2 regions of the Bradyrhizobium sp. NP1 genome follow, and region 2 is predicted to be linked to the other one. Evidence: riboswitches for the same ligand, from Rfam matches in the RefSeq annotation. Region 2 holds a riboswitch; the other holds the start of a gene.

Region 1 (4,509 bases), 1.6 Mb from region 2:
GAGCACGCCGGTCGTCGTGTTGAGCGTGCGCGTCTTCTGGTCCTGCTCAAGGTTGTCATAACGCACACCGGCGAGGACCGACAGGCGGCCGATCTCGGTGCGGTCCTGGATGTAAGTGCCGAACTGGCGCTGATCCTGGTAGCGGTTCGTGGTGATGATCGGGGTCGGCACCGGCGTTCCGTAGGCCGGGCTATAGAAATTGAAGTTGGTGGCGGCCGCCGTGCCCGTCCCCTGGTAGTTGGGCACGGCCGAATAATCGACGCCGAACAGCACGTGATGGCGCAACATCCCGTTATCGAAATCCGCCTTGAGACGGTTGTCGATCTGATACATGTCGATCTGGAAGGTCTGGTTGGCGGCCATCCGCGCAGTGGTCGTGGTGCTTGCCGACGCCCTGCTCTGCACCTCGTTCAAATTGATGTCGATATTCTGGTAATAGAAGTTCTGCTGGAACGAGAAGACCTCGTTCATCTGGTGCTTGAACTCGTAGCCGATGCGGGCCTGCTGCACGGATGTGTCGTGAAAGCCGGGCTCGCCGAGGAAGAGATTGCGCGAGATGAACTGACCGGTCGGGCCCGGCACGACTGCCCCCTGATAGGGCAGCGGCTGCAGCACGGTGACGTGGGGATCGTACTGATAGGCCGCGAGGATCGTCAGGCTGGTGTCCTCGTTGCGCCAGGTGAAGGACGGCGCGAAATAGGCGCGCTCGTTCCGGGTGAAATCGATTTCGCCGTCGCCGAACCTGCCGACGCCGACCACGCGATAGAGCAGCGAACGATCCGACGTGACCGGACCGCCGACGTCGAACGCGCCTTCCATCGTGTTGCGCAGGCCGAACCGTAGCAGCGCCTCGCCGAACGCCTGGTCGGTGGGCCGCTTGCTGGTGATGTCCCAGAGGCCGCCGGGACTGCCCTGCCCGTACAGCGTCGCCGCCGGTCCCTTCAGCACGTCGATGCGCTCGAACCCATAAGGCTCCAGCCCGTAATTGTTGACGTTGAGCCTGAGCCCGTCGAGGAATTGCAGCGCCTGAAATCCCCGGATCGACACGAAGTCGCGCGTGAACTGGCCCTCGCGGAAATAGCTGCTGACGCCCGCGGTATATTGCAGCGCCTCGCGCACGCTCTGGGCGTCGCGGTCGGCGATCTCCTGTTGCGTCACCGTCGAGACCGAGCGCGGCAGCTGGAGAATGGGTGTTGCGACCTTGGCGCCGGCCGTGGTGGTTTGCGCGAAATAACCTTCAATGCCGTCACGTGGCAGGCTCGCGGCATTTTCGGCTGGCGCGATCGGCGCGGGATTGGCGTGCGAGCGTGCCGCCCTCGCCGTCCGCCGCGCCGCATTGCGCGGCCTTGCGCCGGGATCGGCCGCGGAACGCGGCGTGGCCTGCCCCGGCTGCACGACAACAGGCGGCAGCGTCGGATCGGGCCGGGCCTGCTGAGCTTCGGCCGACCCGCCCGCCGCGATCGCGCCGATCAGTGCGACCGCAACCGCGGTCCCAACCCGTGAAAAATCTCCACCCACACAACTTGAATGAATTCGCAACAAAACAACCCCCATCGCGCGAATGACGGTGAACACGCACGCCCCTATGGGCGCGCGCATCACCGCGCACGACGCCGGCACGGCCTACGGCAGCTCTTTCAATGGCAAAACCGAACGGACCCCACGGCAACGTGACACGTCACCGCGACAAACCCTCCACGAGAGCGCCCGAAGGTCTCTCAAGCTGAAGAGTTTCGCTTCGGCTCACCCCGTCCGATGCGTCTCGCCCGTGACCACGACTGACGGCAGGTCTCCTGGCTCGCGGGTCACCGCCTCGTGGTCGCCTTCCCAGATCCAAGGGGATCCAGTGGCCAATGACACGAGGCTCGCCGCTTACAGTTGCGGGGGCAGCTGCGGCGTTGGGAAAATTCCCGCACCGCATTCCCTTTTCATCTCGAAAAAACGAGAACCGTCGAGGATCACCCTAGGTTTGCGAAGCGCTCACTGTCAAGCAGCGCGACAGTCGCGCTTGTGCGCAGCACCTGGTGCTGTGGCGAAATGTCCCGTCGCCCGCTACTCCTTGGATGCGCTGGCTTCCTTCGGCGCCGCTGCCGCCTTCGCCTGCTCGGCATGCACGAGGTTTTCGCCGGCGACCTCGTTCTTGGCGTCGGCCAGCGTCGCGGCGCGAAACTCGGCGATGGCCTCGTCGAGCTTGCCCTCGTCGCGAAAGACCAGGCCGAGATTGTTGTGCGCCCAGCTATAGGTGGGATCGATCGAGATCGCCTCGCGGTATTCCGCGATCGCCGGATTGACGTCGCCGCCGGCACCGGCCTTGTCCTTGAGCACGTCGCCGACGCTGACATGCAGCGTCGCGACCTGCCTCTTGTCCTTGGTGCTTTCGAGCGCGGCGCGGTATTCGGCCAGCGCGCCGTCGAGATCGCGCTGCCTGCGTAGCGCCGCGGCGAGATTCCAGTGGGCGTGGACATATTTCGGATCGAGCAGCAGCGCCTTGTGGTATTCGGCGATCGCGGCGACAACCTCGTTGCGGCGCGCCAGCGCAATGCCAAGATTGTTGTAGGGCAGCGGATAGCGCGGATCGACCGCGATGGCCTGGCGATAGGCGTCGACGGCGCCGTCAAGGTTGCCGTGGGGGCCCGCCTTCTCGGCGAGCGCGACGCCGATATTGTTGTAGGCGGTGGCCGAGCGCGGATTGATGCCCAGCACGCGGCGGAACTGCACCATGGCGTCGTCGAACCGGCCCTGGCGCTGCAAGGCGAGGCCCAGCTGGTTGTGCGGCTGCGGATTGCTCCAGTTCAGGCTGATCGCCTTGCGGTACATGCCTTCGGCCTGCGCGAACTCGCCGCGATCGAGCAGGTCGTTGCCCTTGAGCATGTAGGCCCATTGCACGTTGACGTCGTTTTCCTCGAAGCGGGCGATGATGTCGTCGGCCCTCATCAGGCTCTGCTGCCGGTGATCGCGGAACAGCACGACCGCGTTCACGGAGGGCTTGATCGTTTCCATGATGGCGGGCGCGGCCTTCATCATCAGTTCGTCCGGATTGTCGGACTCGAATCCGCTGGAGAACACCTGCCTGCCGTCGACCCGCACGCGCAGTGCGTATTTTTCACGGAAAACCAGCTCGCCCGAGATCGCAGCGCCATTGCGGTAATGCAGCACGCTGCGGATCGAGGACACGATGGCGTTGAGCGACAGCCCGATGGTCGGCACGACGAAATCGGGCATCTCGTCGCGCGCATAGATGTTGAGGTCGAGGTTGGAGTTGAAGTTCGCCTTGTCGGAGAGCGCGATGCTGTTGTTGACGCTGCCATAGCCGTTGATCGCGTCGCGCAGGCGGTGGCTCGCCACTTCCGGCGTGTAGCCGGCCTCCGCCAGCGCGGCAGGCACCGAGATCGGCTCGATGGTGACGACGTCGCGGGCAAGATCCCGCACGATCAGCCCGCAGATCACGGCGGCAACCGCGATCCAGGTCAGCGCCAGCAGGTTGCTGATCGTGGCAAATTGCGCGATCCAGCCGAGCATCGCGACGAAGCGCGACATGAAATTCGACCACCGGGAAGCTGCTTCCGCCATCGCCGGTCTCCGCCGGTTGCAACGGGTTTATACTGCAATCCTAGAGCATGATCCGGAAAGTGTGCAGCGGTTTTCCGAAAAGATCATGCTCAATCAAAAATGCTCGGCGCCGCTGCGCGAGCTTACGGTAGCAGACACCCCTTGCGTGTGAAGCAGCCCACATCACCGCCGCGGAATTGAGCGGGAACCTCGGCCCTCAGCGGATCGCGAGCGCGACGCCGGCGAGCGTGAAGACCAGCGCGGCGATCTGGACCACGCCCAGCGGCTCGTGCAGCGTGACCGCGGAGGCCACGACGCCGATCACCGGCACCGCCATGGTGCCGATCGCGGCCACCGATGCCGGCAGCCGGGCGAGCGCCGCAAACCAGCTCACAAAGCAGATGCAGAACTGCACCACGACGGCATAGATCAGGAGCACCCAGCCGAGCGGGGTCACCGCGTTCCACTGCGGGTGCTCGATGATCGGCCCGATGATCGCAACCGGCAGGCAGCCGAGCCCGACCTGCCAGGCGGCGGCGGGAAGCGGCGACAGCTTGATCGGCAGCTTCTTGGAAAGCACCGTGCCGAACGCAAAGCCGATCGCCCCGCAAAGGGCCAGGATCGTGCCGGGCAGTTTCGCCTGGTTGGCCGAGATGCCGCTGCCGCCCATGATGACGGCAAGCCCGGTGAGGGCCATCAGGAGCGCGATGGTGCGCGCGAGCGTCGGCCGCTCGCCCAGCACAGGCCAGGCGATCAGCGCCGCCCAGACCGGCATGGTGTAGGCGATCAGCGCGGCCTCGCTCGCCGGCAGCCAGAGCAGCGCGAGCCCCACCAGCACCATCCAGGCGGTGACATTGAGGAGGGCCGCCAGCAGCAGCCGCGGCCAGACCTCGGCCGGCACCTTCAGGCTCTCGCCGCGCACGAGTGCCAGCAGCGCAAGCAGTGCGGCACCCGCAGCGC
Region 2 (4,509 bases):
CGCTCGCAGCCTGATGGGTTAGCGGGCGAGGGCCAGGAGGCCTTCGACGTCGAGATGCGCCTCGACGTGATCGGCGAGCGCATCGAGCGCGCCTTCGACCTTGTCGCGAAAGTGCAGGTCGGATGCAGGAATCCCGAGCTGCGCCAGAAAGGCCTTGCGGAACGCATCCGAACCAAACAGCCCGTGCAGGTAGCTGCCATGCACGCGGCTATCGCCCGACATCGCGCCTTCCGGCGTGCCGTCGAGAATGGCAAAGGGCCGGGCGCGATCCGCCCCGTCGGTGCGTCCGATATGGATTTCATAGGCTTCGATTGGCAGCCGGGTCGGGGCGTGAACGGCCGCAACACGGGTCAGCGTCTTCTGCGGCGTCATGACAGTCGTCACATCGAGCAGGCCGAGGCCTTGCGTTTCGCCCGCCGGCCCTTCGATCCCTTCGGGATCGGCGACGCTGTGTCCCAGCATCTGGTAGCCGCCGCACAGGCCGAGCACATGGCCGCCGCGGCGATGATGGGCAATGAGATCGATGTCCCAGCCTTGTTTGCGCAGGAAGGCGAGATCGCCGCGCGTCGACTTCGTGCCCGGCAGGATGACCAGTTTCGCATCACCCGGGATCGCTTCGCCCGGCCGCACCATCACGAGGTCGACCTCGGGTTCGAGCTTGAGCGGATCGAGGTCGTCGAAATTCGCGATCCGCGACAGCGCCAGAAAAGCAATCCTGCATTTGCCGGGCTTGGTCGCGCCTGACAGCCCCAGCGCGTCCTCGGCCGGCAGCTCGGCGGCACGGGCGAAATACGGCAGCACGCCAAATCCGCGCCAGCCGGTGCGCGCTTCGATCGCCCGATAGCCGTCGTCGAACAGCGCCGGATCGCCGCGGAACTTGTTGATGATGAAGCCTTCGATCATCGCGGCGTCATCGGGGTCGATCACAGCCTTGATGCCGACGAGCTGCGCGATGACGCCGCCGCGATCGATGTCGCCGACCAGGATGACAGGCACATCCGCCTTGCGCGCAAAGCCCATATTGGCGATATCGGCCTTGCGCAGGTTGATTTCCGCGGCGCTGCCGGCGCCTTCGACGAGCACCAGGTCGGCGCGATCCTTCAGGCGCTGGAAGCTTTCCAGGACAGGCGCCATCAGCGACGGCTTCATGGCCGCATAGTCGCGCGCGCGCAGTGTCGCGACGCGGCGTCCCTGCACGATGACCTGCGAGCCGACATCGGTTTCGGGCTTCAGCAGCACCGGATTCATGTCGGTGTGCGGCTCGGCGCCTGCGGCGAGCGCCTGCAGCGCCTGGGCGCGCCCGATCTCGCCGCCGTCGACCGTGACCGCCGCGTTGTTCGACATGTTCTGCGGCTTGAACGGAAGCACGCTTTTGCCCCGGCGCGTCGCGGCGCGGGCAAGGCCGGCGACGACCAGCGACTTGCCGACATCGGAGCCTGCGCCCTGGATCATCAATGCGCGCGCCATCGCGAGCGTCGCCTTCCTGTTCAGAATTCGACGCCGGGCTGCGCCTTGATGCCGGAGCGGAACGGATGCTTCACCAGCGTCATCTCGGTGACGAGATCGGCCGCGTCGATCAGTTCCTGCTTGGCGTTGCGGCCGGTGAGGACGACATGCGTCATCGCCGGCTTTTCGTTCTTCAGGAATTCAACCACTTCGCTGACATCGAGGTAATCGTAGCGGAGCGCAATGTTGATCTCGTCGAGCACGACCATGCGCAAGGTGGGATCGGCGATCAATTGCTTGGCCTTTTCCCAACCGGCTCGGGCGGCCGCGATGTCGCGGGCGCGGTCCTGCGTTTCCCAGGTAAAACCTTCGCCCATGGCGTGGAACTGACACAGGTCGGCGAAATGTCCGGTCAAGAGGCGCCGCTCGCCGGTATCCCATGCTCCCTTGATGAACTGCACGACCGCGCACGGGAAGCCGTGCGCCACGCAGCGCAGGATCATGCCGAAGGCTGAGGAGGATTTTCCCTTTCCCGCGCCGGTGTGAACGATGATCAGTCCCTTTTCGCCGCTCTTGGTCGCCATCATGCGGTCGCGGGCGGCCTTTTTCTTCGCCATCCGTTCGGCGTGATGCGCGTCGAGCGACGTGTCGGAGACGAGCGTTCCTTCGTTCCCGGCGGTATCCGATTCGGAGACCATTGACGCTCCTTTGGCTTGACAAGTTCCGGCCCAGGGCAAATGGTGGGCCGACGTTGGTTCCTGTCCTACGACAGGCGAAGAGGGAATGCGATAGGGGTTGAGTCCTTCAATCTCAAGCCCGAAAAGCAGCCGCCCCCGCGACCGTGACCGGAGAGATGCCCTTGAAGCCACTGACCCCATGGGGTCGGGAAGGCGGGTGTCGAAGGGGAAACCCTGCTCCGCAAGCCGGGAGACCTGCCAGCGCAACGATCGAGACCGGCGGACGGGGTGTTCCGCGACGGGGAAGCGGATTCCTTTGGGTCCGCGTGCCTCATCGCCTCCGCCTGTTGTCAAAGGAAGGGCGATGACCGTCACGCTTCACGTCTGCATCACTTGCCGCGCCGGCGAAACGATTCCCGAAGGACAGCCCACGCCGGGCGCGCGCCTGCGCGACGCCATTGTCGAGGCCGGCGTGCCATCCGGCGTTCACCTGGTGCCGGTCGAATGCCTGTCCGCCTGCAGCCAGGGCTGCTCGGTCGCGCTCAGCGCGCCGGGCCGCTGGTCCTATGTCTATGGCCGCTTGTCTGCCGTCAACGCGCCTGACGTCGTCGCGGGTGCGGCGGCCTATGCGGCCGCGCCCGACGGCATCGTGCCCTGGCGCACGCGCCCCGAAATCTTCCGCAAGCAATCGCTTGCCCGCATCCCGCCCATACCTGCCCTGCCGGAGGCCGCCGAGTGAATTCCCTTGCCAAGGTTCCAGTGACCGTCATCACCGGCTTTCTCGGGTCGGGCAAGACCACGCTGATCCGTCATCTGATCGCCAATGCCAACGGCCGCAAGCTCGCGGTGCTCGTCAACGAGTTCGGCAGCGTCGGCGTCGACGGCGAGATTCTGAAATCCTGCGCCGATGCCGATTGCCCGGCCGAGAACATCATCGAGCTCGCCAATGGCTGCATCTGCTGCACGGTGGCCGACGATTTCATTCCGGCGATCGAGCAGCTCCTCTCGCGCCGCGTGAAGCCCGATCACATCCTGATCGAGACCTCGGGCCTTGCGCTGCCCAAGCCGTTGTTGAAGGCGTTCGACTGGCCGGACATCCGCTCACGCATCACGGTCGACGGCGTGATCGCGCTGGCCGACGCGGAGGCCGTGGCGGCGGGACGCTTTGCGCCCGATCCCGATGCGGTCGAAGCGCAGCGCGCGGCCGACGACAATCTCGATCACGAGACGCCGCTGTCCGAAGTGTTCGAGGATCAGATCGCATGCGCTGATATCGTGCTGCTCACCAAGACCGATCTGACGGACGAAGCCGGGCTCGAAGCGGCGAGAGCGGCGATCTCAGCGGAGATGCCGCGCGCGGTTCCGATGCTGCCCATCGTCGACGGCGCGATCGACACGCGGGTGATCCTCGGCCTTGAAGCCGCGGCGGAGGATGATCTCGCCGCACGCCCCTCGCATCACGACGGCGAGGAGGAGCATGAGCACGACGATTTCAATTCCGTGGTCGTCGAGCTTGGCGAGGTCGGCGATGTCGATGCGTTGGTCGGTGCCATTCAGCGCCTGGCGCGCGAGCAGAACGTGCTGCGCGCCAAAGGCTATATCGCTATCGCGGGCAAGCCGATGCGGCTGCTGGTGCAGGCGGTCGGCGAGCGCGTGCGGCATCAGTTCGACAAGCCCTGGGGCGCGCGGTCGCGGCGCTCAAGGCTGGTTCTGATCGGCGAGCGTGCCGATATCGATGCGCCGGAAATCAGGAGGGCGCTCGAGACGTCTGGATTTGCGATTGCGGGATTTGCCACCTGATGCATGTCGTCTTTCGCGAGAGCCGCGGGCTTGAGGAGACCGCGACGCCAAGGGATCTCGGCCAGGACCCGGCCGAGCTCGTGGCGCTCTCGTTTTCCGACAGCGATCTCGCCGTCTTTGCCGCCGGCTGGCGGCGCGGCCGAGCCAGTCTGCCCTCGCTGCGGCTCGCCAACCTCGCGGACCTCCGCCATCCGCTGTCGGTCGACACCTATATCGAGCGGACGTTGTCGCATGCGCGCGGCGTGCTGGTGCGCCTGATCGGCGGCGAGTCCTACTGGCAGTATGGTCTGGCCGCGCTGCATGAGCTCGCGAAACAACGCAACATCGCGCTGGCCGTGCTCCCTGCCGACGGCCGCGACGATTTTCGCCTCGACGCACTCTCGACGCTTCCGGTCTCGACGCTGCGCCGGCTGAAAGCGCTGTGCGACAAGGGCGGTGCCACGGCCGCGCAGGCCGCGATCGCGCAGCTCGCGCTGGCGGCGGGCCTTTATGCGGGACCGGTGATCGGCGAAATCGATATTCCCCAAACGGGTTTCTACGATCCGCAGCGGGGCGTGCTCGCCGCATTACCCGATTGCGGCGAACG

What was found. Region 2 has a riboswitch for cobalamin ahead of QOU61_RS28380 (DUF1636 family protein). Riboswitches for the same ligand answer to the same signal wherever they lie in the genome.
Region 1: another riboswitch for cobalamin. It lies ahead of QOU61_RS20410 (TonB-dependent siderophore receptor); the one in region 2 lies ahead of QOU61_RS28380 (DUF1636 family protein).

The regions. Positions count from the first base shown of each region.
Region 1 is NZ_CP127385.1:4,241,405-4,245,913, forward strand. It holds gene QOU61_RS20410 (TonB-dependent siderophore receptor) at 1-1,518, opposite strand, end outside; cobalamin riboswitch at 1,767-1,968, opposite strand; gene QOU61_RS20415 (tetratricopeptide repeat protein) at 2,053-3,537, opposite strand; gene QOU61_RS20420 (hypothetical protein) at 3,536-3,721, shown strand; gene QOU61_RS20425 (DMT family transporter) at 3,767-4,509, opposite strand, start outside.
Region 2 is NZ_CP127385.1:5,834,513-5,839,021, reverse strand. It holds gene cobD (threonine-phosphate decarboxylase CobD) at 1-14, shown strand, start outside; gene QOU61_RS28390 (cobyric acid synthase) at 19-1,467, opposite strand; gene cobO (cob(I)yrinic acid a,c-diamide adenosyltransferase) at 1,488-2,144, opposite strand; cobalamin riboswitch at 2,182-2,400, shown strand; gene QOU61_RS28380 (DUF1636 family protein) at 2,488-2,862, shown strand; gene cobW (cobalamin biosynthesis protein CobW) at 2,859-3,923, shown strand; gene cobN (cobaltochelatase subunit CobN) at 3,923-4,509, shown strand, end outside.